DNA from 3 places in the Catenovulum sp. SX2 genome. Region 2 is predicted to be linked to each of the others. Evidence: predicted binding sites of a transcription regulator. Region 2 holds the regulator's gene; each other region holds the start of a gene.
What was found. The regulator FliA, encoded in region 2, starts transcription of late flagellar genes. The targets are predictions, from matches to a motif close to CTAAAGNTNNNNNNNNNNNNGCCGATA.

Region 1 (10,544 bases), 620 kb from region 2:
AGTGTTGTTGTAGTTTTTGTATTCTGGGCCTTGATACTCACGGATCATCCAACCAATGTGTGAATGCCAAAATCCACGTTTAGCTGAGTAAGGATCTTTATCATTATTGTCTACGAATCTATGATGGTTTCTGTGATCCGAGCACCAATGTAAGATGCTGTTTTGCAGTGCAAACGCCCCACCAATTGCATAAACAAAGCGAACAAAAGCGTGTGCTTGGTAAGTTTTATGCGACCATAATCTGTGGTAACCAGCTGTAATAGACATACCGCAATAACCCAAACATAAAACAGTTGCGATAATTTGTGTACTGTCTAAACCATTAAAATAGATATCAAGCGGAATGCCAACTAATGCGATCAATCCGGTTATTAAGAAAATGAGTAGGTTTACCCATACTATTGGAGCTTTTTTCATTATTGAGCCTTGTTCAATTACTACGGTCGGTAGCTAAAATTAGCGTACACGTGTTAGCTCAATTTTAGTGTATGCACTGCAAGGATCAAGTTGTTTGTCGCTATGATATTTAATTTTGCTGTTTAATTGTTGAATCATTTATACTTTTGCCCGAGTAAATTTTCCAAAAAAGTCAGATGTGGGGTTAGAATGGGTGTTAGGGCTGTACAAAAAGAAAAAACCCGCAGGGCTATTATTCAAGCTGCATTTGAACAACTTTCTGCACAAAAAAACTATACTCAGTTAAGCCTGCGTGAAGTGGCGCGTCAGGCTGGCATTGCGCCGACATCATTTTATCGGCATTTTAAAGATTTAGATGAGCTGGGTTTAACTTTAGTGGACGAAGCTGGTGTGTTATTGCGCCAATTAATGCGTCAAGCACGTAAACGCATTGCCTCCGAAGGTTCGGTTATTGCGACTTCGGTACTGACATTTATCGAATTTTTGGAAACTAATGAAGGTGCTTTTCGAATTTTACTGCAAGCCAACAGTGGTACATCGGAAGAGTTTAGAGCGGCAATATCGCGTGAAGTCGATCACTTTATCGCTGAATTAGCTGATTACATTAGTAAATCACAAAGTTGCCAATTGGAATTTGCACTCACTCAAGCAGATGCCATGGTGAAGTTGGTTTTTCATGCCGGCGCGGAAGTTATTGATATGTCATTTAGCCAACGTAGAGCTGTAGCTGAGCGATTGGTTGCTCAGCTGAGGTTGATTGTTAACGGTGCTAGAGTGGAGTTGGATAGAGCATAAAATCAGCGTTTTACTAACCAGACCGCAGTTTCAATATGGTGTGTATATGGAAATTGGTCAAAAAAGCTAATGTCTTTAACTTGATGCGTTTTGCATATGTGGTTAAGGTTTTTTGCCAATGTCTCAGGGTTACACGAAATATATAAAATGTTGTCAAATTTGCTAACCAGTTGTTCTGTGTCTTCATCTAAGCCAGCTCTTGGTGGGTCAACTAAAATAGTCGAAAATTGGTATTCGGCTAAATCAATCTCTTTTAACGACTTAACAGACTTACCTTCAAAGTATGCTGCAGCAAAATCTTCGGCTGATGATTGGCCGATAACCACATTATCTATGCCATTTAACTCTATGTTGAATTGCGCGGCTTTTACTGAACTGCGCGAAATTTCAGTTGCTAACACTCGGTCAAATGCGTGTGCTAGTCCAAGACTAAAATTGCCGTTTCCACAATAGAGCTCTAATAAATCACCGCTCAAGTTTTGGCTGATGTCGGCCGCCCAATCAAGCATTTTTTGATTAATGTAGCCATTAGGTTGAGTAAAACTATTTTCAATTTGTTTATAACTGAGGTGTTTGTTGTTTACTTCAAAGTTTTCGACCACATAATCTTGGTCAATTAATAACTTGGTTTTACGTGCACGACCAATTAACTCAATTTTGGCTATGGAATTTAATTGCTGTTTTAACGCTTTTGCTTGTTCTATCCACTCTTCATCCAATGGTTTATGGTATATCAAGCTCACAAGCGCTTCACCACTCAGTGTGGTTAAAAAGTCAACTTGGAATAATTTAAAACGCAATATTGGATTGGCTAAAAAGGCATCACGAACAGCTTGCATTAGCTGATTGACTAATTCACTGCCAGGTAAATAGTAGTCAACTCGATATTTTTCTTTAGTTTCAGGATCGAACATAATGTAGTAACTATCTTCATCTTGATGCCAAACCCTAAATTCAGCGCGTAGTCGGTAATTTTGTGGAATTGACTCAATAACAGACGCATTTGGCAATTCTAATCCCGAGAAGTACTTTAATGTGCTCTCTACTTTGTTAGTGAGTAGTTGGTTGTATTGGCTGGGATCGATTTGATTAACACGCATATTGAAATTCACACTGACAAAAAAGGATTATTTTACTGGAAAACGCATCATTTTCAGTAACAGAACTAACTATTTTTCAAAAAGCAGGTATTTTGGCTAAAATATATTCATTATGTGCCGATATAGCATATAAGAATAGCTTTAATTGAAGTGGTGGCGGTATGGATATATCAAACATTACAACCCGTACAGATAAAACTGTACCAGCTAGTAGCGATAAATCGACTGCTGCAAAAGCTGATGTATATGATGCAGCGACAAATGAGCAAACAAAACAAGCGCAGCAAGCTAACAGTAAAACTGTTTTAGATCAGGCGCATATAAGTCAGCAATCAACCAGCAAGCTGGGTTTATCTATTTTGCAGCAAAACTTTAGTCAGCAGCTTGAAGTTTGGCAAAAGTTATCGGCTGAAAAAGTCGATATTAACCAAACTTCGTTTGATGAAATCAAAGCGCGTAATGAAAAGTTGTTTGATTTTGAAGCTGTCGCTAAAAACGTCTTAAAGTTTGTTGATGGTGTGATTACTTCTGCGCAAGAGTCTGGAGCGGAAACTGAACAGCTTAATGATATGTTAACCCAAGCTCGTAAAGGCGTAGCCAAAGGTGTTGCAGACGCAAAAAAAATCTTGGGTGTATCAGAAGAACAAGATGACGATTTAGCTAATGGCATCAAAAAAGCGCATGGTTTGATCAACAATGGCTTGGACGATATCTACAAACGTATAAATGGTCTAACCCAACCTCAGTCTATTTTTGAAGCCGGATTACAATCTCAAACAACGGAATCACAATCAACTAAATTAGAATTAACCACCAAAGACGGCGACAAAGTTTTAATTGATTTTGCTCGGTTAAATGAGCAAGTTAATATCCTACAAGCACAGCAAGCTGAATCGGAGCAAGGCAGTGAATCCAGTCTGTTTATGTTGTCGAGTCAATATTCGCAAGAAAGTTTGCACTTCTCAGTAGAAGGTGAATTGGATCAAGATGAATTAGCTGCAATCGCGGATTTGGTCAAAAATGTCAGTAGTGTAGCCGATGAATTTTATAATGGTGATGTTGAAGCTGCGTACGAACAAGCTTTAAAACTAGGATTTGACCAATCAGAAATTAGTAATTTTGCATTAGATCTGAATAAAAGAGTGAGTCAGTCGACAGTTGCTTATCAGTCATATAGTGAAAATGGGCAAGCTCAACTACCGAATAGTGTTAAAGAGCCAATCATGGCTTATGTCGAAAAACTTAAAGATATGGTTGCTCAAGGTGCTAATCAATTACAAGACGAACAAGAAGTGGCTCATTTAGTCAGTCAAGTGTTTAGCAATCAATTTCAACTAACAGGCAATGAGTTATTAGAAGCGGTAAACAGGTTTAATCACTTTAATCAACAATTGCTTAATGGCAGTGATAAAGATAAAGGCGAATAAACCTGTATTTATCAACAAGGGAAGTATAATAGCTTAAGCGTTATTATCTTCTTGTTGTGTTTTGTCTTTTGCTTCACGTACTTTTAATGTGCGTTGTTGAAACTCTTGATCATTTAAAGCATTGATAGCAGCTTCGGCTGCTGATTCATTAATCTCTACAAAACCAAAACCTTTACGTTTACCTGTATTGCGGTCGCGCATTAAACGAACTGACCTCACATCACCATGTTGAGAAAATAATTCACGAACAGCGGCTTCATTTGCTCTGTAAGGTAAGTTTCCCACATAAAGCGTTTTAGAAGCTTCGCTGTTTGCTTGAGTATCAGCTGCCGCAGATGGTGATAAGAAAATGACAACTGCACCACCAACAATTAAACCAACCGCAAGCGCAACATTTACTTCGATATTAATAGAAAGAGCAGGAACGACAAAAAAACTAACAAGTGCAAGCACAACTAAAACCAATGCCTGCTTAATTACAACATTTGACATAAAGACCTCAAAAAATTTCAAAATTAAAGATTATTATCATTAGAAATAAGGCGCATAAAAATATGCACGCTATAAATTAACCTGTTTAACATCACTTTTGTACTGAAAAAATGGAAAAAGGTTAAAAAAAAGTCAATAACTAGCGTTAATTTGTACTGCTTAGTATGAATTATGAGCGAACGAAACTTTATTTAAAAAAACTTCAAAAAACGTGTTGACGGCAATTCTTTTCTCCCTATAATGCGCCACCACAACGCAGCGACGCGGTGAAGTTAAACTCCTCCAAATCCTGCAAGCTTGAACCAAAAACTTATTTTTAAAACTTTCTCGAAAGCTTAAAAATAAAGGGTTGACAAGCGAAATGAGAAGCGTAGAATGCGCGCCTCACTTAACGAGTTAAACATAAGTTGCTCGCTAAAATGTTCTTTAAAAATTAGTAACCTTATTTATCTGTGTGGGCACTCGCATAGTTTGAATAGACAAAAAATTATTCAATCTATCAGAAGTGACATACTTGTTAATTCAGTAAGATTGAGACAAAGATTAAAACTTTTTTATGAAGAGTTTGATCATGGCTCAGATTGAACGCTGGCGGCAGGCCTAACACATGCAAGTCGAGCGGTAACATATCTAGCTTGCTAGATGATGACGAGCGGCGGACGGGTGAGTAATGCTTGGGGATCTGCCTTGTTGTGGGGGATAACCATTGGAAACGATGGCTAATACCGCATAATACCTACGGGTTAAAGAGGGCTTCGGCTCTTGCGACGAGATGAACCCAAGTGAGATTAGCTAGTTGGTGAGGTAATGGCTCACCAAGGCGACGATCTCTAGCTGGTTTGAGAGGATGATCAGCCACACTGGGACTGAGACACGGCCCAGACTCCTACGGGAGGCAGCAGTGGGGAATATTGCACAATGGGCGCAAGCCTGATGCAGCCATGCCGCGTGTGTGAAGAAGGCCTTCGGGTTGTAAAGCACTTTCAGTTGTGAGGAAAGGGTAGTAGTTAATACCTGCTATCTGTGACGTTAACAACAGAAGAAGCACCGGCTAACTCCGTGCCAGCAGCCGCGGTAATACGGAGGGTGCAAGCGTTAATCGGAATTACTGGGCGTAAAGCGCACGTAGGTGGATAGATAAGCTGGGTGTGAAAAACCGGGGCTCAACCTCGGCCGTGCATTCAGAACTGTCTGTCTAGAGTAAGGGAGAGGGGGGTAGAATTCCAGGTGTAGCGGTGAAATGCGTAGAGATCTGGAGGAATACCGGTGGCGAAGGCGGCCCCCTGGCCCATTACTGACACTGAGGTGCGAAAGCGTGGGTAGCGAACAGGATTAGATACCCTGGTAGTCCACGCCGTAAACGATGTCTACTTGCTGTTTGTGCATTTAATGCGTGAGTAGCGAAGCTAACGCGCTAAGTAGACCGCCTGGGGAGTACGGCCGCAAGGTTAAAACTCAAATGAATTGACGGGGGCCCGCACAAGCGGTGGAGCATGTGGTTTAATTCGATGCAACGCGAAGAACCTTACCATCCCTTGACATCCAGAGAATTTAGCAGAGATGCTTTAGTGCCTTCGGGAACTCTGAGACAGGTGCTGCATGGCTGTCGTCAGCTCGTGTTGTGAAATGTTGGGTTAAGTCCCGCAACGAGCGCAACCCTTATCCTTAGTTGCCAGCATTAAGTTGGGGACTCTAAGGAGACTGCCGGTGATAAACCGGAGGAAGGTGGGGACGACGTCAAGTCATCATGGCCCTTACGGGATGGGCTACACACGTGCTACAATGGACAGTACAGAGGGCAGCTAACTTGCGAGAGTACGCGAATCCCTTAAAGCTGTTCGTAGTCCGGATTGGAGTCTGCAACTCGACTCCATGAAGTCGGAATCGCTAGTAATCGCAGATCAGAATGCTGCGGTGAATACGTTCCCGGGCCTTGTACACACCGCCCGTCACACCATGGGAGTGGGCTGCAAAAGAAGTAGGTAGCTTAACATTGGGCGCTTACCACTTTGTGGTTCATGACTGGGGTGAAGTCGTAACAAGGTAGCCCTAGGGGAACCTGGGGCTGGATCACCTCCTTAACGAAGCTATTAAACATGCTGAGTGTTCACACAGATAAATAAATTGGTTACTAAAGGTTAAAGACTTCAAAAAGTCGTTGCAGGCTGAAGTTGTTTTGATTTAGGTCTGTAGCTCAGCTGGTTAGAGCGCACCCCTGATAAGGGTGAGGTCGGCAGTTCAAGTCTGCCCAGACCTACCAAATTTAGCACTATGCTGCGTTATTTTGATACTCGTTTAGCGAACTGAACTTCATATCAAAATGCCTTGCCTAGCACTAAATTAAGAAAAATAAACTCACAGCGAACGATGAAAGAAAAGTAGCAGAAAATGGGGCTATAGCTCAGCTGGGAGAGCGCCTGCCTTGCACGCAGGAGGTCAGCAGTTCGATCCTGCTTAGCTCCACCACTTTCTAGAAACTTAACATGAAGTCGAAATCAAATCCAAGTAAGTTCACTAAACAAGCTTATTTCAATTTGGTTTTAATAACCTATGCTCTTTAACAATCTGAAAAAGTAAAAGCTAAAATTAAATTTTTAAGTTCAATTTTAAATCTGAATCTAACGAGTTTAATCAAGCAAACCAAGTATTCTAATCCAGAATATATAGAAATATATATTCAAATAAACGAAGCGTTGTTTAATTTTATAATCTGATAAACATTCGGGTTGTATGGTTAAGTGACTAAGCGTGCACGGTGGATGCCTTGGCAATTGGAGGCGATGAAGGACGTGTTAATCTGCGATAAGCTTGGTCGAGTCGATAAAAGACGCATGAGACCAAGATTTCCGAATGGGGCAACCCACTCTTTATAGAGTATCTTACAGTGAATACATAGCTGTAAGAAGCAAACCCGGAGAACTGAAACATCTAAGTACCCGGAGGAACAGAAATCAACCGAGATTCCGTCAGTAGCGGCGAGCGAAAGCGGAACAGCCGATATCATAGTGTTCAGCAGAACATTCTGGAAAGTTTGACCATAGTAGGTGATAGTCCTGTATGCGAAAAACACTATGATACATATTAAGTAGGTCGGGACACGTGTTATCTTGACTGAATATGGGGGGACCATCCTCCAAGGCTAAATACTCCCAATTGACCGATAGTGAACCAGTACCGTGAGGGAAAGGCGAAAAGAACCCCTGTAAGGGGAGTGAAATAGAACCTGAAACCGTGTACGTACAAGCAGTGGGAGCAGACTTGTTCTGTGACTGCGTACCTTTTGTATAATGGGTCAGCGACTTATATTCAGTAGCAAGGTTAACCTTTTAGGGGAGCCGTAGCGAAAGCGAGTGTTAACTGCGCGTTCAGTTGCTGGGTATAGACCCGAAACCCGGCGATCTACCCATGGGCAGGTTGAAGGTTGAGTAACATCAACTGGAGGACCGAACTCACTAATGTTGAAAAATTAGGAGATGACCTGTGGGTCGGAGTGAAAGGCTAATCAAGCCGGGAGATAGCTGGTTCTCCCCGAAAGCTATTTAGGTAGCGCCTCGGACGAATACCACTGGGGGTAGAGCACTGTTAAGGCTAGGGGGTCATCCCGACTTACCAACCCTTTGCAAACTCCGAATACCAGTGAGTACTATCCGGGAGACACACGGCGGGTGCTAACGTCCGTCGTGAAGAGGGCAACAACCCAGACCGCCAGCTAAGGTCCCAAATACTAATTAAGTGGGAAACGATGTGGGAAGGCTTAGACAGCTAGGAGGTTGGCTTAGAAGCAGCCACCCTTTAAAGAAAGCGTAATAGCTCACTAGTCGAGTCGGCCTGCGCGGAAGATGTAACGGGGCTAAATTAGTAACCGAAGCTGCGGATTCATACTTTGTATGAGTGGTAGGGGAGCGTTCTGTAAGCTGTTGAAGGTGTGTTGTAAAGCATGCTGGAGGTATCAGAAGTGCGAATGCTGACATGAGTAACGATAAAGCGGGTGAAAAACCCGCTCGCCGAAAGACCAAGGTTTCCTGTCCCATGCTAATCAGGGCAGGGTAAGTCGGCCCCTAAGGCGAGGCAGAGATGCGTAGTCGATGGGAAACAGGTTAATATTCCTGTACTTTTATTAACTGCGATGGAGAGACGGAGAAGGCTAAACTAGCTTGGCGTTGGTTGTCCAAGTGAAAGTAAGTAGGCTAAAGTTCTAGGCAAATCCGGAACTTTATTAGGCTGAGATACGAGACGAGCTACCAAGGTAGCGAAGTAGTTGATGCCCGGCTTCCAGGAAAATCTTCTAAGCATCAGGTTAATAAGAACCGTACCCGAAACCGACACAGGTGGTCAGGTAGAGAATACTAAGGCGCTTGAGAGAACCCGGGTGAAGGAACTAGGCAAAATAGTACCGTAACTTCGGGAGAAGGTACGCCACGTTATTGTGAAGGGCTTTACGCCTGGAGCGAGAGGTGGTCGAAGTAACCAGGTGGCTGGAACTGTTTATTAAAAACACAGCACTGTGCAAAATCGAAAGATGACGTATACGGTGTGACACCTGCCCGGTGCCGGAAGGTTAATTGATGGGGTTATCCTTTGGAGAAGCTCTTGATCGAAGCCCCGGTAAACGGCGGCCGTAACTATAACGGTCCTAAGGTAGCGAAATTCCTTGTCGGGTAAGTTCCGACCTGCACGAATGGTGTAATCATGGCCACGCTGTCTCCACCCGGGACTCAGTGAAATTGAACTTGCTGTGAAGATGCAGTGTACCCGCGGCTAGACGGAAAGACCCCGTGAACCTTTACTATAGCTTGGCAGTGAACATTGAACCTACATGTGTAGGATAGGTGGGAGGCTTTGAAGCATGCACGCCAGTGTGTGTGGAGCCATCCTTGAAATACCACCCTTGTATGTTTGATGTTCTAACGTTGTCCCATTATCTGGGATGCGGACATTGCCTGGTGGGTAGTTTGACTGGGGCGGTCTCCTCCCAAAGCGTAACGGAGGAGCACGAAGGTTGGCTAAGTACGGTCGGACATCGTACGGTTAGTGCAATGGCATAAGCCAGCTTAACTGCGAGACAGACACGTCGAGCAGGTGCGAAAGCAGGTCATAGTGATCCGGTGGTTCTGAATGGAAGGGCCATCGCTCAACGGATAAAAGGTACTCCGGGGATAACAGGCTGATACCGCCCAAGAGTTCATATCGACGGCGGTGTTTGGCACCTCGATGTCGGCTCATCACATCCTGGGGCTGAAGTCGGTCCCAAGGGTATGGCTGTTCGCCATTTAAAGTGGTACGCGAGCTGGGTTTAGAACGTCGTGAGACAGTTCGGTCCCTATCTGCCGTGGGCGTTTGAGAATTGAGGGGGGCTTCTCCTAGTACGAGAGGACCGGAGTGGACGAACCTCTGGTGTTCCGGTTGTTCTGCCAAGAGCATTGCCGGGTAGCTAAGTTCGGAATCGATAACCGCTGAAAGCATCTAAGCGGGAAGCGAGCCCCGAGATGAGTTGTCACAGACCCTTGAGGTCCTGTAGGGCCCTTGTAGACTACGAGGTTGATAGGTTGGATGTGTAAGTGCTGTGAGGCATTGAGCTAACCAATACTAATTGCCCGTGCGGCTTAACCATACAACGCCAAATGTTTATTGGAAGCAAGAATATAAAGAAGTTGTTTGATTGAATAGATTAGATAAACAACAGATTGAAATAGAACTTAAAGATTAAGCTTTTACGAATTCAGATTGATGATTGTTTAAGATAAAACAATCATGTACCGATTATGCCTGGCGGCGATAGCATTGTGGCCCCACCTGATCCATTTCGAACTCAGAAGTGAAACACAATAGCGGCGATGGTAGTGTGGGAGTTCCCATGTGAGAGTAGCACACTGCCAGGCTTTTAATTTAAGAAGAACCCCAACTCAATGAGTTGGGGTTTTTTCGTTTATACGATTCAAAAAAGTTAATATTTGGCCGTTTTACTGCAAGTTTAAGTAAAAGCATGTAAACTTTTGCCCAAGCTATTTGATGTGCAAAACGGACAATAAAAGACATGTACGAATCTTTCTATGGTTTAAACGATAAACCCTTTCATCTAACGCCAGATCCTACTTTTTTCTTCGCCAGTAAATTACATACACGAGCACTTTCTTACCTAAAATATGGTATAGGACAGGGTGAAGGTTTTATTGTTATCACTGGAAATATTGGAACGGGTAAAACGACCATAGCTAATAGTTTATTGTCAGATTTAGATGAACAAAATGTTCGAGCTATACAAATTGTTACGCCAAAACTGAATCCTGATGATTTAATAACCGTGACTGCAGCT
Region 2 (10,544 bases):
TTCACTAATCAGGCGTTTGCATTCCGACATGGCCAGCGGAAAATCTTCTTCGTGCATGGCTTTATAGATAGACAATAAGTTGGAACGCTTGTGCATCGCCTTGTCTAACCTGTGTTTCAGCACATTTTGCGAAAATGGCTTCATAACATAGTCGTCGGGCTGCAGTTCTATTGCGCCAAGTACCATTGGCCTATGGTTTTCACCAGTCACCATTACCATGATGCAATGAGCTGGAACTAGCTTTTTTGTGCGGATCTCTTCAACTATTTGCCGACCATTTTTGCGATGGCCACCTAAATTATAATCAACCAAGATAAAGTCAAATTCGTGGCTCTTAGCCGCTGATATAGCTGCTTCACCATTAGTGACCATTTGAATGTCTTTAACACCCAAATTAATCAGTATGCCTTTTAACATAACTTGAAACGGGCGCTGATCATCAACAATTAAAAAGCGTTTGTCCTTGTACAAGGTTCCTGGTTGCATAATAGGCGATATGATTTTCTAAAGATAAATTGAGTATTTACTTTAATTTTGACTGTTGCAAGTGGCTTTTAAATTTAAAGAATTTAATTTTGGAATATACTGAAGAAAAGTGGTGGAGGGGGCTGGATTCGAACCAGCGAAGGCAGAGCCGTCAGATTTACAGTCTGATCCCTTTGGCCACTCGGGAACCCCTCCGGAAGACGCCGCGCATACTATCAAATTAAATTGTGCTGTAAAGCTTTTTTATAAAAAAACTTAAGTTTTTTTTTCAAAGGCCGATGTAAAGAGTAACTTTTACTCATATTGATTAATTACTCAGCAAAAATGCAAATTATCAACGAAGGACATATTTCAAATTCGCTTAATCGCGCTTTGGAACAAAATCACCGCGGTGATTTTGCTTTGTTGTTAGCTATGCTGGATGAAAATGTTTGTGAAAACGCCCAATTTAAAATTGCTAAACAGCAACAACAAGCTTTTGAATCTGACGAAGCTTATTTAAAACAACAACTGGGTGTTGTTCATCAATATAAAGTGGCGGCAGACGATGCCGCTTTTGAATCAGCGCTTGATCAAAGTTATGCGCTAAATTTTGCAGGACTAGCAATGAACAAACTTGTTGCTTGTTTAAATCCCCCCGCGTTATCACAATTTAATGATAAAGCTAAAGTCGACCAGCATGTAATTGATAATTTATCGTTACATGCACGCAATCGTTTGTTTGCATTACAGCAAGCCGCAGACGAGCAGCAACCAACTCAAACTGATCCCACACTGTTATACGATATTCTTCAAGCGGTTTAAGCAGCCTGGCCTTATTTTTGCAAAGCTAGCCTCACTTATATGAGGGTGCTGGATTATTGACGTATGCAGTTAACGCAAACTTTGCAAAAATTTAATTTGAGTAAAGACAGTTTCCAACAAATGACAGGATTTGGTGTCGCATTTGTTGTTTTGGCCATACTTGCTATGGTTGTTTTACCTTTGCCGGCCATCCTATTAGATATTTTGTTTTCGTTTAATATCGCTTTGTCTATGGTGATATTGCTGGTGGTTATTTACACGTTAAAACCACTGGAATTTGGCGCTTTCCCGACCGTTATCTTAATTGCAACAGTTTTGCGTTTGGCGTTAAACATTGCGTCTACCCGTATCGTTTTGCTTGAAGGCCACAATGGTGGTGATGCAGCCGGACAAGTTATCGCCTCTTTTGGTGAGGTGGTGATAGGTGGCAACTACGCAGTTGGTTTAGTTGTTTTTGCCATTTTAATGATTATTAACTTTAAAGTTGTGACTGCGGGTGCAGGTCGTATTTCTGAAGTAAGTGCTCGTTTTACCTTAGACAGTATGCCAGGTAAACAAATGGCGATAGATGCCGACTTAAACGCAGGTTTTATTAGCCAAGAAGAAGCGGTTGTACGCCGTAAAGAAATTACTGACGAAGCAGATTTTTATGGTTCTATGGACGGTGCGAGTAAATTCGTAAAAGGTGATGCGATAGCTGGTTTGTTGATCATGTTAATCAATATTGCCGGTGGTTTGATTATTGGCATGGTTCAGCACGATCTTAACTTTTCTGATGCAATCGAAATTTATACCTTATTAACTATAGGTGATGGTTTGGTTGCACAAATTCCATCACTTTTAATGTCGGTTGGCACAGCAATCATAGTTACGCGTCAAAATACTTCGGTTGATTTGGGCGACCAATTAACTGATCAGTTGGGTAACTCCAAAGCTTTATATATAGCCGCCGCTATTTTATTTGTTATGGGCATAGTGCCGGGTATGCCACATATTGCATTCCTTGGTTTGGCTGCTGTTGTTGCGGGTGCGGCATATTGGCTGAATAAACAAGGTAGTGAAGCACCAAAATCAAAATCAGGTGCATTAATCAAAGGGCGCGATGGTAATAAAGCTGGTTCAGCCAATGCTGGCAACAAAGCGCTTCCAGGAAATGCGGCACCTGCGGCAGAGCCTCAAGAAATCAGCTGGGATGATGTTCAACCTATGGATGTAATTGGTCTAGAAGTTGGCTATAGACTCATTCCTCTAGTGGATAAATCACAAGGTGGTGAACTGCTTTCACGAATTAAGGGTGTTAGGAAAAAAATGTCGCAAGAAATGGGCTTTTTGGTGCCTGCAGTGCACATTCGCGACAACTTAGATTTATCACCAAATGTTTATCGAATTTCTTTAATGGGTGTAGTGATAGGCCAAGCTGAAATTTATCACGACAAAGAAATGGCGATTAATCCAGGACAAGTATTTGGTAATCTTAAAGGGGTTAAAACAACAGATCCTGCATTTGGGCTAGAAGCTGTGTGGATTAACCCTGACCAACGCGAACAAGCTCAAACCCTAGGTTATACAGTCGTAGATGCTTCGACCGTCGTTGCGACTCACTTAAGTCAGTTGCTAACCAATAACGCATGGCAATTAATTGGCCATGAAGAAGCGCAAAACTTAATGGATATGTTGGCGAAATCTTATCCTAAGTTGGTTGAAGGTTTAGTGCCTGACATCTTAAGTTTGTCGTGTGTCGTAAAAGTTATGCAAAATTTATTGTTTGAAGGTGTGGCAATTCGTGACATGCGTACCATAGTTCAAACCTTAGTTGAGTATGCACCTAAGAGCCAAGACCCCGATGTACTAACGGCTGCGATACGAATTTCGCTGCGAAAATTAATTGTTCAAGAAATATCCAATGGCTTAGATGAACTGCCTGTCATAACTTTGGCGCCAGAGTTGGAGCAAATATTGCATCAATCTATGCAAGCAGGTGGAGCAGAAGGTGGTGGTATAGAGCCAGGGCTTGCAGAGCGCATACAAAATGCCTTGCAAGAATCATCTCAACAACAAGAGATGAATGGTGAACCATCAGTGTTGTTAACCTCCGGCATACTTAGAAATGTGCTGGCTAGGTTTACCAAACACACTGTACCCGGATTACATGTGCTGTCGTATCAAGAGATACCGGATGATAAACAAATTCGTATCGTTCACTCGATAGGGCAGTAACGTCAAATATTTGTCTGAGCATTGCTTTGTCCGTGCATAGAAATGCAGCGTGGCTGAGGAGGATTGATGAAAATTAAAAGGTTTGTAGCAAAAGATATTCGTTCGGCATTAAATCAAGTTAAAGCGACTTTAGGGCCTGATGCTGTCATTATGTCAAATACCAAAGTACCAGAAGGTATCGAGATAGTTGCAGCAATTGATGCAGAACCGGCACAACAAGCTTCACAGCCAGTAGCGGCGGCTCCAACTGCACCTGTTCGCGAAGAAGCTGAAGAAATTAAAATGTCTGATAGCTTACAGTCTTTATTACAACGTCAAAGCCAACCTGCACAGGCATCCAGTCGTGTACACAACAATCGTCAAGAAAGTGACATGCAAAAAAACTTACGTGCCAACAAACAACGTATGATGCGTTCACTAGCTGCTTCAGTTGACCAAGACGAAATGGAAGATGATTGGCGCAATTCGCCATTGTTGCAAGCTTCACAACCTCAAACTCACGCAAAACCTGTACAAGCACAAGCTCAACCAGAATCAAATAATGAAGAGCTAACATCGATTAAAGCTGAGATGGCCGAACTTAGAAGTTTATTACAACATCAAGTTTCTGGCTTGATGTGGCAAGAAATGGCGCGCAGTGAACCGATTCGCGCTTATATTGTTGACCGTATGGTTAAAATGGGTATCTCAAGTGACGTTGCAGATCAAATAGCCAGCTTTTTACCAAGTGACATAGATCAAAATGAAGCTTGGGAACATGCGTTAGACTTATTAACAAATCAAATTAATGTAACCAACAATGACATAATGCGTCGTGGTGGCGTAGTGGCATTGTTAGGGCCAACCGGCGTGGGTAAAACAACCACAGTGGCTAAGCTAGCTGCGCATTTCGCGAAAAAACATGGTGCAGACTCAGTTGCTTTAGTAACAACCGACACATATCGCATTGGTGCACATGAACAATTACAAACTTATGCGAAAATTATTGGCTGTCCGTGTAAGGTTGTATCACACTCAGAAGAATTGGCTGATACACTTCACCAGTTACGTAATCGTAAACTAGTATTAATTGACACCGCAGGTGTTGGCCAACGTGATTTACGTTTAGCTGAACAATTAGATAGCCTGATGAAATCAACTAATGTTAAGATTCGAAGTTACTTAGTATTACAGGCTACAGCACAGCGCCGCGTTTTAATGGAAGCTGTGCAACAATTTAAACGAATTTCGTTATCAGGTTGTATTTTCACCAAATTAGATGAAAGCATGAGTTTGGGAGAAATTATTAGTGTTGCCATTCAAAATGCCCTGCCAATCGGGTATCTTACTGATGGTCAGCGCGTGCCAGAGGATATAAAAGCAGCAAGTGCACAATATTTAACCGATAAGGCAGCCGGATTAATGGACGAAAGAGATTTTTCTCATCCATACTGGTTTACAGATGGCGCAAGACAGCCTATATATAAATAAGAATTTATGAAGATAATGAACCAGTTAGGTGATCAGGCCAATGGCCTTCGAAATATGAAGCAAAAAAGAGTAAAAGTAATTGCAGTCACAGGCGGCAAAGGTGGCGTTGGTAAAAGCAATGTATCGCTGAATATGGCTGTTGCAATGGCACAGCAAGGCAAGCGTGTACTCGTTTTTGATGCTGACTTAGGTTTAGCCAATGTTGACGTAATGTTGGGATTGCGTGTAGAGAAGAATTTATCTCATTTATTAGCGGGAGAATGTGGCTTAGACGACATATTGTTAACAGGTCCGCATGGTATTCAAATTGTTCCTGCTACTTCTGGTACACGTAATATGGTTGAGCTAACGCCACAGGAGCACGCTGGCTTAATCCGAGCATTTAGTGAATTGCAAAAAGATTTTGATGTATTAATTGTTGATACCGCAGCAGGTATTTCTGACATGGTGCTGAGTTTTTCCCGTGCAGCACAAGATGTCATGGTTGTGGTATGTGATGAACCCACCTCAATTACAGATGCTTACGCATTAATGAAAGTATTGAATCGTGATTTTGGCGTATTTCGTTTCAAAATAGTTGCCAACATGGTTCGTTCAATGCGTGAAGGTCAAGAATTATTTGCTAAACTATCCAAAGTTACTGATAGATTTTTAGACGTAGCCATTGAATTGGTTGCGATAATACCGTTTGACGAAAATATTAGAAAATCGGTCAGACGACAGAAAACAATCGTAGATGCGTTTCCGAAATCACCTGCCGCTATCGCCTTTAAAACCTTGGCGGCAAAAGCGGGACGCTGGCCCATACCAGATAATGCAACTGGGCATCTAGAATTTTTCATTGAACAATTGGTTGCACCAGGAGCTTAGTCTGTTGTGAATAAAGTGGCGGCTTACCAAACTGTAGATCAAAAACAGGCATTGGTGGAAATGCATGCTGGTTTAGTTAAACGCATCGCTCATCATATGATGGCGCGTTTACCCGCCAGTGTTCAGGTTGATGACCTGATTCAAGCTGGCATGATAGGTTTGCTTGAAGCTTCGAAAAATTTTGATGGTAGTAAAGGCGCAAGTTTTGAAACTTTCGCTGGTATTCGAATTCGAGGTGCAATGTTAGACGAGATCCGTCGTGGTGATTGGGCACCTCGTTCTGTACACAAAAACAGCCGTATGATTTCTCAAGCAATCGCCGAAGTAGAAAAAGAAACTGGCCGTGATGCAAGAGATGCAGAAGTAGCTGAAAAACTTGATATTTCGCTAGATGAGTACCATCATATTTTAAATGATGTAAATTGTGGCAAGATAATTGGCATCGAAGATTTAGGTGTTACCGAAGACGTTATCGGTAGTCCCGACAGCAAAAATGCTGACGAGCCATTTGAAGATATGGCTCATGGCGCTTTCCAAGGCGCCTTAGTCAAGGCAATTGAAACTTTACCCGAAAGAGAAGCGTTAGTTTTATCCTTGTACTATGATGAAGAATTAAACTTAAAAGAAATCGGTGCAGTGTTAGACGTAAGTGAATCGCGCGTGAGTCAGATTCACAGCCAAGCTATGCACAGGTTAAAAGCCAGATTAAAAAGCTGGCAACAGATATAATTTGATTTGCTACATAATAATCGCGAGCGGAGGAAGCTTTGGACAAGAATATGAAAGTGCTAGTTGTAGACGATTTCTCAACTATGCGACGCATTATTAAGAACTTACTGCGAGACCTAGGTTTTACAAATGTGTCAGAAGCAGATGACGGCGCTACTGCCTTGCCTATGTTGCAAAATGGTGATTTTGAATTTGTTGTAACAGATTGGAATATGCCAGGCATGCAAGGCATCGACTTGTTAAGAGCCATTCGTGCAGATGCAAAATTAAAACATATCCCTGTTTTAATGGTTACGGCAGAAGCGAAAAAAGAACAGATTATTGCAGCAGCTCAAGCTGGTGTAAATGGATACATAGTTAAACCATTTACCGCAGCTACATTAAAAGAGAAGCTCGATAAGATATTCGAACGTTTAGGTTAAGTGATTTAGGAGAATTCTATTGTTGCCAAATGCTCCTAAAATCAGTTTGGAAGATGCTAGACGGTTAGTTGCTAGCCTTGAACAAGGTGACAACGACACTGCCAATCAAATTATTGACTCCGCTACGCAAGCTGCGTCTGTAGAGCTTTTTGAAGAAGTAGGCAAGCTGACGCGACAGTTGCACAACTCTATAGGCGATTTTCAACTAGATGTGAGAATTGCCGACTTAGCGACAGAAGATATTCCTGATGCTAAAAACCGTTTAAGTTACGTAATGGAAATGACCGAAAAAGCAGCCAATAAAACTATGGATGCTGTGGAGGATTGTTTGCCGATTGCAGAGGGCTTAGACGATAATATTAAAGATATAATTCCGACTTGGGATAAACTAATGAATCGCCAAATCGAGCTAAGTGAATTTAAAACACTTTGTCATGATTTGGACAGTTTATTAAAGAAATCGCAAGGTGATGCCGAAAGCTTAAAGACGCGATTAAACGATGTATTAATGGCTCAAGACTTTCAAGATTTAACAGGCCAGGTCATTCGTCGAGTAATTGAACTAGTAAAAGAAGTAGAAGATAACTTAATTCATTTACTTACCGTATTTGGTGAACCACAACCAGCTGAAAAAACAGACAAAGCGGTTAATGAAGGTCCAGAAGGGCCAATCATTGACGCGGAAGAAAGGGTGGATGCGGTTTCCAATCAAGATGAAGTGGATGATCTTTTGTCGAGTTTAGGTTTTTAATTAGGGGACAGGTTCCATGAGCTTTGATGTAGATGAAGATATATTGCAGGATTTTTTGGTCGAAGCGGCTGAAATTCTGGAACTGTTATCTGAGCAGCTAGTGGAGCTTGAGAATAATCCAGAAGATTCTAATTTACTCAATGCAATCTTCCGAGGATTTCACACCGTAAAAGGTGGCGCAGGCTTCCTAGCGATGACAGCACTAGTTGACGCTTGTCATGGTGCTGAGAATGTATTTGATATTTTGCGTAAAGGGCAACGTGAAGTTACCCCTGAATTAATGGATGTTATTTTACAAGCGTTGGATACTATCAACGTCATGTTTGCGCAAATTCAAAATAGAGAAAGTCCAGAGCCAGCAGATCCTCAATTATTGGACACTTTACACAAACTCAGTGAACCAGCGTCAGCCGATGAAGCCGCCATCTCAGCACCCGCTCCAGCAATAGAAGAACCTATTGGCGATGATTCAATAGAGTTTTTTGATTCAGCTTTAGATGAACCTGAAGTTGATTCTACACCAGCTAGCGCGAGTGAATCTTCGGCGCCACTGGATGAAATTACCGATGATGAATTTGAAAAATTATTGGATCAATTACATGGTGCGAATAAAGGGCCAACAAGTACAGGCTCACCAGCGCCTGCACCAGCACCAGCTGTAGCCGCGGCACCAGCATCTTCATCGACAGATGAAATAACCGATGACGAATTTGAAGCTCTGTTAGATGAATTGCACGGTAAAGGGCAGTTTAGTTCAAATGATTCTGCGCCAGCTCCGTCAGCAACGCCTGCGCCATCGCCAGCTGTTACTGCTGCAAGCTCAGGCGATGACATTTCAGATGACGAATTTGAAGCTTTATTAGACCAGTTACATGGTAAAGGAAAAGGTCCTTCTGCTGAATCTGCTCCTGCGCCAGCGGCACCTAGTCCGAGCCCCGAAGCAAAAGCGCCAGCTCAGACTCCAGCCGCTAAAACGCCTGCACCAAGTCCAGCTCCCAAAGCAGCACCCGCTCCGAGCCCTACAGCTAAAGCACCTGCTCCAAGTCCAGCACCAGCTGCTAAAACAGCCGCGCCGGCAGCTGCAGCTGAAAAGAAAAAAGCGCCAGCGCCAGCCCCTGCAGCTGAAACAACAGTGCGGGTTGACACTAAACGCCTTGACCAAATTATGAATATGGTTGGTGAATTAGTGCTAGTGCGTAATCGTTTGGTTAGTTTAGGTATCAATGTAAACGACGAAGATATGTCCAAAGCGATCGCTAATTTGGATGTAGTCACTGGGGATTTGCAAGGTGCGGTAATGAAAACGCGTATGCAGCCAATCAAAAAAGTATTTGGTCGTTTTCCGCGAGTGGTACGTGACTTAGCTCGTTCATTGAACAAAGAAATAACTTTGTTGTTAGAAGGTGAAGAAACCGATTTAGATAAAAACTTGGTTGAGGCGTTAGCCGATCCACTTGTGCATTTAGTTCGAAACTCAGTCGATCATGGTATTGAAATGCCAGATGTACGTAGTGCCAGTGGTAAAGCACGTTGTGGTACTGTTAAGCTTTCTGCATCGCAAGAAGGGGACCATATATTATTAACCATCGCTGATGATGGTGCTGGTATGGATCCTGAAAAGCTTAAAGAAAAAGCAATCAAAAACGGTATTATGGATTCAGACGCTGCGGCACGCATGTCTGATTCCGAAGCTTATAATCTAATTTTTGCGCCAGGTTTTTCGACCAAAGAGCAGATATCCGACATATCTGGTCGTGGTGTGGGTATGGACGTTGTTAAAACGAAAATTACTCAACTTAACGGCTCTGTTGTTATTAAATCTGAAAAAGGTGTTGGTACTCAATTAGATATTAAAGTGCCATTGACCTTGGCAATACTACCAACTTTAATGGTGATAGTTTCAGGGCAAACTTTTGCATTGCCACTTGCTGGTGTCAGCGAAATTATCAATCTAGACTTGAAAAAAACCAATACGGTTGATGGTCAGTTAACTATGATAGTGCGTAAAAAAGCGATACCACTATTTTATTTGCAAGATTGGTTAACTCGTAACGATAAAAAACAAAAACGCGGTAATCGCAATATTGGCCATGTAGTCGTAGTACAAGTTGGAGCGGGCAAACAAGTTGGTTTTGTTGTCGATTCTCTAATTGGTCAAGAAGAAGTGGTGATTAAACCGTTAGACGCTTTACTTCAAGGCACGCCTGGCATGGCCGGTGCGACCATTACCAGTGATGGCGGCATTGCGCTTATTTTAGATGTGCCAGGTATGCTTAAAAAATACGCTAAACGCTAATATCGTTTAGTTATCTCTGGACAAAATTTAAGGCGGAGTTCATGCCGATTCGTGTTTTGGTAGTAGACGACTCAAGTTTTTTTAGAAGACGGGTGTCGGAAATAATAGATCAAGATCCAGACTTGACTGTTGTAGATACTGCATTAAACGGTAAAGACGCTTTAGAAAAAGCCATGAAGCTCAAACCTGACGTTATTACTATGGATGTGGAAATGCCTGTGATGGATGGCATTTCTTCTGTGCGTGAGATAATGAAGAAGTATCCCACGCCTATTTTAATGTTTTCGTCGTTAACTCATGATGGTGCGCAAGCCACACTTGATGCATTAGAAGCCGGCGCTTTAGATTTTTTACCGAAAAAGTTTGAAGATATTGCCCGCAATAAAGATGAAGCAGTAAACCTGCTGCAGACCCGAATAAAACAAATCTCCAAACGACGCATTAGTATGCGTATGGCTGCGCTTAAGTCTGCTGGGACAAACAGATTTGCCACTCGAAG
Region 3 (10,544 bases), 200 kb from region 2:
TCACTGATTCAAGGTTTATATCAACTCAATGAAAAAATAGTCGCCTCAAAACAATCGTCAGTAAATGGCCAGTCTGCACCTGAGTTACTAGATGAACGCAACGAAGTTATTCGCCGCCTTGCCGAAAAAGTAAATATTCAAACTTTAGAAGCAGATACAGGCGCGATTTATGTTAATACCCAAGGTGGTCAATCGCTGGTAACTAATGCAAACTATTTTCAATTTAAAGCTGTATCTGGCGATCCAGACCCAAATCGTACTGAAATTCAAACCTACATAAATAATAACCCAAATGCGGTCAAAGATTTCCGTACAGATAACTTGGGTGGCTCAATTGGTGGTTTGGTCGATTACAGAACAACAGTTTTAGATGAAGCGATTAATTCGCTTGGTCAATTGGCGATTGCTTTTTCTGATGCGATGAATCAGCAAAACAAAAAAGGTGTTGATTTAGACGGTCAATTAGGGAGTGATATTTTCACTATACCTAGTACGCAAGCTTTGGGTTACGATGACAACAGTAGTGCGAATCATTATGTTGAGGTTCGAATCGAAGAAGGTTTGGGTGATGAAGTCACCAACTTTGATTATCAAATCACCTTTACTTCTGCGACTGAATACACAATTCAAGCATATAAACAAGGTGAAACAATAGGTTCACAAAGTGGCCCATTCACTATTCCTGCGAGTACGGCCGATTATCAAGGCAGCGCAGATGGATTACCTGATGGTTTAGAATTAAGATTTTCACCAGACACAGCTTTTGTTGCAGGCGATAGCTTTTTAGCTCGTCCAACCCGCTTGGCTGGTGTGCAAATTGAAATGAATTTAAATCGCCCTGAACAGCTGGCATTAGCATCACCAATTAAAGTTGAAAACCCGATCACTAATATCGGCAACGGCACAATAAAGTTGCAAGATATAACCTCTACTGATACGGATAACTCGACACTGAATATGAGTGCTTTTGACGCAGCTAATGCGTTAGATGCAGATGCGCCAGCGAAAGTGGTTTATACCTTAACGGGTGAATACGAAGTTCAAGACAGCACGGGTGCTGTTATTGGTACGGTTGCTTCTGGCGACAATATTATGGCGCAGTTGCAAGCAGCAGGTACTTGGCCAACAGCAACGCATGGTGATGATTACCCAGGCTATGAAATTAGTGTTTCAGGCCAGCCGCAAGCGGGTGATGAATTTAATATTAGTTTTAATTCAGATGCGCTGGACGATAATTTTAACGGCCAGAAATTAACTGATTTACAATCAGACGATACCATGCGCCGTAATATTGCTGGGACAGGCAATAATACCCTGACTTTTACCGAAGCATATTCCAATTTAATTGGTTTTGTTGGTGATACTGCCAATCGAGCGCAAATCGATTTAACGGCCAGTACAACTATGCTTGAACAGTCAGAGCAGCGGGTGGCGGATATGTCTGGTGTGAATTTGGATGAAGAAGCCGCTGATTTGGTTCGATACGAGCAAGCGTATAACGCAGCTGCTAGAATCATTACAGTATCAAACACTTTGTTTGACTCTTTGCTACAAGCAGTGAGGTAATGTATGCGATTAACCACTAATCTTATTTATGATCGCAGTTTACAAGGTATTTTGGAAACGCAAAAAAAACTTGTACGCGCAAACGATGTATTAACTAAACAGACGAATATTTTAAAGCCGTCTGACGATCCAACTGGTGCTACTAAAGTTGTTCGTTTTGATGAAGATTTAGCGCGGCTGGAGCAGTTTGGTAAAAATACCATTCATCTAAAAAATCAATTAAGTACCCAAGAAACCGCGTTGACAGGAATTAATACTGCGTTAACACGTGCGCATACTTTAGCAATCCAATCCGGTAACGGCGCGCATGATTATACCGACAGACGCGCATTGGCGGTTGAGCTTGAATTAATTAAAGGTGAAATCGCCGACTTGATGAATTCGAAAAATTCACAAGGTGATTATATTTTTGCTGGAGCAAAATCTTCACAAACGCCTTTTGTCCAAGACAGCAGTGGCAATTATGTGTATCAAGGTGATGAAAACGTCAAGAAAGTACAAATTTCTGAAACACTCAAAGTTGAATCTGGTATTCCTGGATCTGGCTTTTCGATTTTTGAAGACACAGCTGCCCGCAATGGTGTAACAATCGCAGGTACATCAACTGCTAGCGCTAGCTACCGACTCGACAATGGTGATAGTTTTGACAACTTCCACAAACAAAACTATCTAAAAATTCCACCGAGTCCGGCTGGTTCTAACGACTATAGTGTGGTGTTTGGTACAGGCACTTATCAGGTACAAGATAGTGGCGGCACTGTGTTAGATTCAGGCAATTTTACCGCTGGTGAGCCAGTCAAATTTAAAGGGCTTGAGTTTAATGTCAATGGCACACCTACAGCGGGTCAACAAATTGATTTTACCTTAAATGATCCGGCCAAAAGTAATATCCTCAATTCTTTAGATGAATTGATATCTAGATTACAGAGTGACGAAACTGGTGGCGATGGGCTCAATGACATTATTCAAAAAACCTTGTTTTCAATAAATCAGTCGCAAGAAAATATAGGTTTTGCTCGCTCTGAAATTGGTGGCCGTATCAATGTAATTGATAGTGTTGATATGTCTAACCAAGATTTGGAAATAAATGTCAAAGAGGCTAAAGCAAAAGTGTCGGAAGCTGACTTTGCTGAGGCTGTCACTGAATTACAAAAACAAGAAACTGCCTATCAGGTATCTAATACCACTTTTGGCCGCATAACCGGCTTGTCGTTATTTAACTTCTTGTAATTTTTCTTTAGAAATTTTTTGTTAGTTAAACCCGCTTCGGCGGGTTTTTGCATTTCTGCGTTTAAATTTTAGTTAAAGTTTTATCTTATCGTCCGACTCGGCAGAACTTAATAAAACTTTAGAGTCTAATTCATTAATTTATAAGCATAAATTTTAATATTTTCTCTAAAGAGTCAGTTTTTCTCACCGATATATAAAGTGTCAAAGGAAGGCAAATACAAAAACTAGAATAAACAAATTGATTGGCAATTTGTGCTTCTGGTTGTTGTTAAAACAACAAGGTACAAAAACTATCTATCGTAGGAGAGAGTAATTATGTCTATGTTTGTAAATACAAATATTTCGTCGTTGAATGCCCAACGTCAATTGTTTAACTCGGGCAATTCGCTGAATGTTGCGTTTGAACGCTTGTCATCCGGTTTTCGTATTAACCGTGCATCAGACGATGCTGCCGGTTTACAAATTACCGACCGAATGACCACTCAGGTGCAAGGTTTACAGCAAGCTGTGCGAAACGCGAATGATGCAATTTCACTGACACAAACAGCTGAAGGTGCAATGCAAGAAATCACTACCTCGTTGCAACGTATTCGCCAATTGGCGGTGCAATCGCAAAATGGTATCAACACGTCATCTGACCGATTAGCGCTACAAAAAGAAGTATCTGCATTAAAAACAGAAATTAGTCGAATCGGCCAAACCACTCAGTTTGCAGGTGTTGAACTATTAACTGGTACTTATTCTGCGGCATTCTTAGTCGGTGCAAATGGTGGGCAAACCATTTCGGTTAACCTGTCGAGAACAGGTGGCTTTGGTGCGTCAGGATTGGGAGTAGGTACCTTGTCGGTTCAAACTGAAAATGACGCATCTGCGGCATTAACTGCAATCGATGCTGCAATCTCGACAATTGGCTCTGCACGGGCTGATCTTGGTGCGCTGCAAAATCGTTTCCAGTCAACCATTCGAAACTTAAGCAACATTATTGAAAACGTATCGGGCGCTCGATCTCGAATCAAAGACACAGACTTTGCTACCGAAACGGCAGAGTTAACTAAAAACCAAATTTTACAACAAGCAAGCACGACAGTGTTGAGCCAAGCAAATCAGCGACCTCAATCTGCCTTGTCATTGTTGGGTTAATTTAATGGCTAAATGTATGCGAATCTTTATTCGCGCTAAACAAATACATCTGTAATTCACGAGTGGATTTGCGTTTTGCTCTTTGTTTTGAGAGTAAAACGCTACAGGGTGCTTTAAATACATATTTGTGCTGTAGATGTTTTGTTTACATCGTTCAAGCACATGTGTGTCAACCAGTTCGCGCACTCTCTCCTAACTTGTGTAGCGACTTGCTGGGGAAGTTTATTCCCCAGCTGTTTTGCTATTCATATCATATTCTTGCAACTGTTTAGTTGATCTTTTCTAATTAAATTATTAATAAAACAAAGTTCATTTAAATATTTATTTAATGCCCTTATTAGTTTTATTTAATTTGGAAAAATATATCAAAAAATGTTCAAATAATTTCTAAAGAGACTTTATTAAATGCCGATATAAAAAATGAAGAAGAGTAAAGTTTTATTATTTTACCCTTTATAAGTAAATTGTAGGCATTTGCCTTCATTTGTTGAACATTTAATTGCATAGGAGTGAGTACTATGAGTATGTTCGTAAATACTAATGTGTCCTCATTAAATGCTCAGCGCCAGTTATTTAATTCTGGCTCTGCGCTGAACGTTTCTTTTGAACGTTTGTCGTCTGGTTTCCGCATTAATCGTGCGTCAGACGATGCTGCTGGTTTGCAAATTACCGACCGTATGTCGAGCCAAATTCAAGGTTTGAATCAAGCGGTACGTAATGCAAACGATGCTATTTCTTTAACTCAAACTGCTGAAGGTGCAATGCAAGAAATTACCACTTCATTGCAACGTATTCGCCAGTTAGCTGTTCAGTCACAAAATGGTATTAATACCTCTGCTGACCGAACTGCTCTACAAAAAGAAGTTTCTGCACTTAAAACTGAGATCAGCCGTATCGGCCAAACAACTCAGTTTGCCGGTGTTGAACTTTTGACTGGTAGCTATTCTGCAGCCTTCTTGGTTGGTGCAAATGGTGGTCAAACCATTTCGGTGAATTTATCTCGTAGTGGTGGTTATGGTGCATCAGGTTTAAGTATTGGTAGTTTGTCTGTAGCAACGGCTGCAGATGCTTCTGCTGCTTTAACTTCAATTGATGCGGCAATCTCTACTATTGGTGGTGCGCGAGCGGACTTGGGTGCGTTGCAAAATCGTTTCCAATCTACCATTCGTAACTTAAGTAACATTGTTGAAAATGTTTCTGGTGCACGTTCTCGTATCAAAGATACAGATTTTGCGACTGAAACTGCTGAGTTAACTCGTAACCAGATTATTCAGCAAGCAAGTACTACTATCTTAAGTCAGGCAAACCAAAGACCTCAATCGGCTTTATCGCTATTGGGTTAATTATTGACTTAAGCTCTGCTTCCGCCCGTTTGGGAATAGCCAGGAGGTAGTGCGACGGGTTTTTCAGGCCAAACGGGTGAGTTGTACTCACTCCAATAAGGGCCGAGGAGTGGTAAATCTCGGCTCTTATTTTTGCCTTTAGAACTTTTTTGCACTTTTTTTTCTCTAAAAACGGAAATTTTTTTAGGCGGGCAGTGTAGTTGTAGAGCTAGTTAAATCAATGGGTTATATCCCATTTGCCGATCAAAGTTGTGAGGTTTTGCCGCAAAACGGCAAAACTTTCCCTCATTATTTTGCTGCCAGTCTATAAAGATTGTCGCGGCCTCTCCGATATATTAAGTGTCAGCGGATGATAACAACAAAAATAAGGCACTTAATAAACTCAGTTAGGAGAGACCAAAATGTCAATGTTCGTAAATACAAATGTTTCATCATTAAATGCACAACGTCAGTTATTTAACTCAAACTTAGGTTTAAATACTGCTTTCGAAAGATTATCTTCAGGTTTTCGTATCAACCGCGCTTCAGACGATGCTGCTGGTTTACAAATTACCGACCGTATGACTACTCAAATTGAGGGTCTTAACCAAGCGGTACGTAATGCCAACGATGCGATTTCGTTAACGCAAACAGCTGAAGGTGCAATGCAAGAAATTACTACTGCATTACAACGTATTCGCCAATTATCTATTCAAGCGCAAAATGGTATCAACAGTTCGTCTGACCGTTTAGCACTACAAAAAGAAGTTTCGGCGCTGAAAACTGAAATCAGCCGTATTGGTTCAACTACACAATTTGCCGGTGTTGAGCTATTAACCGGGGCATATTCAGCGGCATTCTTGGTTGGCGCAAACGGTGGCCAGTCTATTTCAGTTAATATGTCACGCACAGGTGGTTTCGGTGCTTCTGGCTTAGGTATCGGAACTTTGTCGGTCCAAACAGAAAGAGATGCTTCAGCAGCATTAACTGCAATCGACACTGCGATTTCTACTATTGGCGCTGCTCGTGCTGACTTAGGTGCGCTACAAAATCGCTTTCAGTCAACTATTCGTAACTTAAGCAATGTTGCGGAAAATGTTTCAGCTGCACGTTCACGTATCCGAGATACTGATTTTGCAACAGAAACAGCATCATTAACCAAAAACCAAATTTTACAGCAAGCAAGTACAACTGTACTAAGCCAAGCAAATCAAAGACCACAATCAGCATTATCTTTATTAGGTGGTTAAACAGAATAACAACTCATTTTGGTTGTTTATTAAGTGACTGGACATGGATGTTCAATTTGGAAACCGATTAAATTAATGTGTCAGATCTTTTGGCAAGCATATTGCTTTAATCATTTTAGCAAATACAATTTGCGACCAAATGCATTAGTTAGACAATTATTTGACGGAAATCCCTCTTTCCAGATTGTTTAACTTGAGCATACCAACTGACAGGAATAGTGGCTAACACCTCAACCCTCACTACCTCCTGGCGCTATTTCTGTTAGTTGGTTGGTTTTTCCTCTGTTTAATAGATTCAAATAAACAAACTGAAAAGGTTTTAACTAAACTCCAGCTGCTTTTGCTAATCAGCCGAAGGTACGTTCAACGCCAATTTAGCTTGAATATTTTCGATTTCTTCATACTTTTCTGCCGCGAGTCTTTGTGCTTGGTTAAGCTCATGCGCTGTCAGCCTATGTTGAATATCCATCATAGCGGCTTTTGCTTCTGATACACCATATACGTTTGCTAACGACATCCATACATAACTATGTATGATAGATTTTGGCAGGCCTTCACCTTTAATAAACATCATGCCTAAATAAAACATGGCTTTACCATGTGACGCCATAGCCGCTCGTCTAAACCATTTAGCAGCATGAATATAATCGGCATGTTTAGCGTAATATACGCCGGTGGAAAATAATTTTTGTACGTTAACTGGTTCAGAGTCCGTGTGGCTTTTTTGCTGTAATAAGTCGCTGACAACTTGAGTTAATTGATTCAATTGAGCTGCCAGGGAATCTAGGCTGTTCATAAGTTGCTGATTGACATGCTCATCTTGTTCTTGAGCTATAGCCGAAACCGGATTGGTTTTTTCACTTTGGTGCTGGGCAAGCTTATCCATAGTGCGAGTTGATGGCGACGCACTAGAATCCTTAGCTCTGGCTGGCTCTGCATCCAACTCAAAGTCATCTTCTACTAAGTCGATATCATCTAGCTCTATATCATGTAAATCCATTTGTTCAGAACTTGTTTCATCAAGTGCTTGATCATTTAAGTTTGAATCCGTTAAATCTTCTTCAAGTAACTCATCTTCATCTATCAGCAGGTCATCATTAATTAATTGAGTGTCGTCTAAAGATAATTCTTCAGCGCCATCCTGAGTATCTGCGTGCAAATCATCTAATAAATCATCGTCGAGAATTTCATCCAGCTCGTTTAACACTAGGTCATCATCCGATTCTCGCGGCAGGTCTTTGTCTTGATGTTTTACGAAAGATAAATCTTCATCATCAAATATTTCAAGATCGGGTAAATCTTCCCAGTTGTCTGGAACTAAATCTGTGTCTAAGGATAATTCTTCTTCGGTTGATTTGTTTTTTTGCATGCTAACTAACTTAATTTTTCTATTGGTCTGTTATCTGACGTCTATTTAAAAACTTTAGTTTAAATCCGCTAATTAAGAAACATTTAGCTGAGTTTTGCGCTAAAAATATTTTAACCTAGTGTTGATTTTTACAGCAATTTACTATTTAATGCGCGCGCGTCTTACCTAGGAGTAGTGATTACTCCTACCAAGACCGAAAGAGGTGCGTTATTCAGGTAACTAACATTAGAGGACTAAGCCTTGTTTGAATGTTAGCCAGGGGGATATACGCCGAGAAAACTACTTGTCTTAGTGGAAGTATTTTCGGTTAATTTGGTTGAATCCAACTAACTGTCACCTGAATCGGTGGAGAGCTTTCGGCCTAGAATTGAAGCCTTTCTTCATTCCACAGCCTTGCTTTCCCTTTGTTTATTGAAATGGGAAAATCATGAAAAACCTAATTGTTGCCAAATTCGGCGGAACCAGTGTTGCAGACTTTGAAGCTATGTCTCGTTGCGCTGATATTATCTTAGAAGATCAAAATATTCGTGTTGTGTGTGTGTCTGCGCAATCTGGCGTGACCAACAAATTAGTGCGTTTAACCCATATGGATGTTACCGCGCAAGAGCGTGAGTCTATTTTGGCGGAAATTCGTGCAACTGAGTACGCAATCGTTGATAAATTAGGTAAGCCAGAGTGGGTCACTTTAGCTTTAGATAACTTGTTGGCAGAATTAAAAGAGGTTGCTTATTCGGATAACCTAGTTGGCTCTATGCGTTTGAAAGACCAAATTCAATCGTTTGGTGAACAAATGTCTTCTTTATTATTTGCTGAAGTATTACGCCAACGTGGTGCTCATGCAGTTAACTTTGATATTCGCCAAGTCTTAAAAACCGATAGCAACTTTGGTAAAGCTGAACCAGATGTAGAACAAACACGTGTGCAAGCTGAGAAGTTAATTGCACCCGAGTTAGAAGGCACAGTATTTGTAACTCAAGGTTTTATTGGTTCGGATAGCCAAGGTAATACAACCACTTTAGGCCGTGGTGGGAGTGATTATTCTGCGGCGTTAGTGGCTGAAGCATTAGAAGCCGAAACTTTACAAATTTGGACTGACGTAACAGGTATTTATACAACAGATCCACGTTTAACTGCACAAGCGCGCCCAATTCCTGAATTGAGCTTTGACGAAGCGGCTGAAATGGCGACCTTTGGTGCGAAAATTTTACACCCAGCAACTTTAATTCCTGCTGTGCGTAAAGGCACAGGTGTATTTGTTGGTAGTAGCCGCGAACCAAAAGCGGGTGGTACTTGGATCCGCAACAAAGCTGAAAATAAACCACCATATAGAGCCATCGCGTTACGTCGTGACCAAATTTTATTAACAGTTAAAAGCCCTAAAATGTTATTTGCGACCGGCTTTTTGGCTAAAGTATTTGGTATTTTAGCTCAGCATAAGATCAGCGTTGATTTAATCACAACATCTGAGATCTCTGTTGCTATCACCATTGATAATCCAAATAATACAACTACGCGTGGTATTAAACAGGAAGTATTAGATGAGTTAGCTGAATTCTGTGAGGTGAGTGTAGAAGATAACTTGTCGTTAGTGGCCGTTATCGGTAACCATTTACAAGCAAATTCAGGTGTGGGTGGTAAATTGATTGCCGCGTTAGAAAACTATAATTTACGTATGATTTGCCAAGGTGCAAGTCCACATAATTTCTGCTTCTTAACCCAGTCTGATGACGCTGCTAAAGTGGTAGAACATTTACATGAAGAGTTGTTTGACGCTATCTAACCTCAGCTAGATACAAATTAATAAGGCCTAAACCTTAGGCCTTGTTGGTATCTTGCAACGAAAATGTGTGTAAATTCTCTAAACTTTTTTCATCTTTTTGCCAAACAATTAATGGCTCATCTACTGCACTAGTAAATGTATAACTATTGTCACGTACTTGTACTTTGTTAACTTGTTCATCATTAGAGTGGAATAATACTCGGTTGTTAATGCTCAAAGTATTGGCATTGTCTAATGGAGCTTCCAAGTTAAATACGACAGTATCGCCTTCGATATTAGTTGACTTAATTGCTAAATTAACTGGTTGACCGTCTTCTTTGGTCACTGGCAGATACTCTTGGAAATAATAGTCAATATACGACTGGTATTCCGCAGGCTTTGACAGGTCTATAGCCGATATATGTTCAGCCTCTTGTAGATCTTGTTCGATCATTTTGCGGTTTACTTTTAACGCAAGTTTTACTGTGTCGTCATCAACAGACAACTCAGATGAACTATTGGTTGCGCTTTCATCCGCTTGACTATTAAAAGGCAGCAAAAACATCAAGGCAAGACTACCTAATACTTTGTTTGATGTAAGCTTCATAACTAAATCACCTTGAGAACTCATAATTGTTATTTAATTGTTTCTAATTTGTATTATTTATAGATGTTAATCAAGTGTAAAAGTTCAATTTATTCTTAACTTTTTTTATTTTTTGTAAACATTTTTTGTCAAAGGCCTATTTTTAAAGGATTTTCCTGTTAAAATTCAATAATTAACGTTATCTTTTACCCTAAACGTCATTTTAGAAATATCTTTATGTTAAGTTACCGCCACAGCTTTCATGCAGGCAATCATGCTGATGTCATCAAACACATTACCTTGATAGCTGTTATTGAAAAAC

Region 1: the regulator FliA is predicted to act here: its motif matches at 2,409-2,435, upstream of ACMZOO_RS11265 (DUF5610 domain-containing protein).
Region 3: the regulator FliA is predicted to act here: its motif matches at 2,962-2,988, upstream of ACMZOO_RS14775 (flagellin N-terminal helical domain-containing protein).

The regions. Positions count from the first base shown of each region.
Region 1 is NZ_CP182493.1:2,696,452-2,706,995, forward strand. It holds gene ACMZOO_RS11250 (fatty acid desaturase) at 1-417, opposite strand, end outside; gene fabR (HTH-type transcriptional repressor FabR) at 607-1,212, shown strand; gene trmA (tRNA (uridine(54)-C5)-methyltransferase TrmA) at 1,215-2,312, opposite strand; gene ACMZOO_RS11265 (DUF5610 domain-containing protein) at 2,474-3,739, shown strand; gene ACMZOO_RS11270 (RNA recognition motif domain-containing protein) at 3,773-4,231, opposite strand; rRNA gene ACMZOO_RS11275 (16S ribosomal RNA) at 4,785-6,312, shown strand; tRNA gene ACMZOO_RS11280 (tRNA-Ile) at 6,415-6,491, shown strand; tRNA gene ACMZOO_RS11285 (tRNA-Ala) at 6,622-6,697, shown strand; rRNA gene ACMZOO_RS11290 (23S ribosomal RNA) at 6,964-9,842, shown strand; rRNA gene rrf (5S ribosomal RNA) at 9,997-10,110, shown strand; gene ACMZOO_RS11300 (XrtA/PEP-CTERM system-associated ATPase) at 10,266-10,544, shown strand, end outside.
Region 2 is NZ_CP182493.1:3,313,774-3,324,317, forward strand. It holds gene ACMZOO_RS13775 (response regulator) at 1-486, opposite strand, end outside; tRNA gene ACMZOO_RS13780 (tRNA-Tyr) at 597-681, opposite strand; gene ACMZOO_RS13785 (VC2046/SO_2500 family protein) at 811-1,290, shown strand; gene flhA (flagellar biosynthesis protein FlhA) at 1,354-3,507, shown strand; gene flhF (flagellar biosynthesis protein FlhF) at 3,574-4,977, shown strand; gene ACMZOO_RS13800 (MinD/ParA family protein) at 4,993-5,847, shown strand; gene ACMZOO_RS13805 (RNA polymerase sigma factor FliA) at 5,854-6,576, shown strand; gene cheY (chemotaxis response regulator CheY) at 6,615-6,998, shown strand; gene ACMZOO_RS13815 (protein phosphatase CheZ) at 7,018-7,749, shown strand; gene ACMZOO_RS13820 (chemotaxis protein CheA) at 7,766-10,045, shown strand; gene ACMZOO_RS13825 (protein-glutamate methylesterase/protein-glutamine glutaminase) at 10,087-10,544, shown strand, end outside.
Region 3 is NZ_CP182493.1:3,515,687-3,526,230, forward strand. It holds gene flgK (flagellar hook-associated protein FlgK) at 1-1,566, shown strand, start outside; gene flgL (flagellar hook-associated protein FlgL) at 1,570-2,796, shown strand; gene ACMZOO_RS14775 (flagellin N-terminal helical domain-containing protein) at 3,112-3,936, shown strand; gene ACMZOO_RS14780 (flagellin N-terminal helical domain-containing protein) at 4,455-5,279, shown strand; gene ACMZOO_RS14785 (flagellin N-terminal helical domain-containing protein) at 5,681-6,508, shown strand; gene ACMZOO_RS14790 (hypothetical protein) at 6,852-7,877, opposite strand; lysine riboswitch at 8,067-8,241, shown strand; gene lysC (lysine-sensitive aspartokinase 3) at 8,305-9,657, shown strand; gene ACMZOO_RS14800 (DUF6702 family protein) at 9,692-10,243, opposite strand; gene ACMZOO_RS14805 (23S rRNA (adenine(2030)-N(6))-methyltransferase RlmJ) at 10,460-10,544, shown strand, end outside.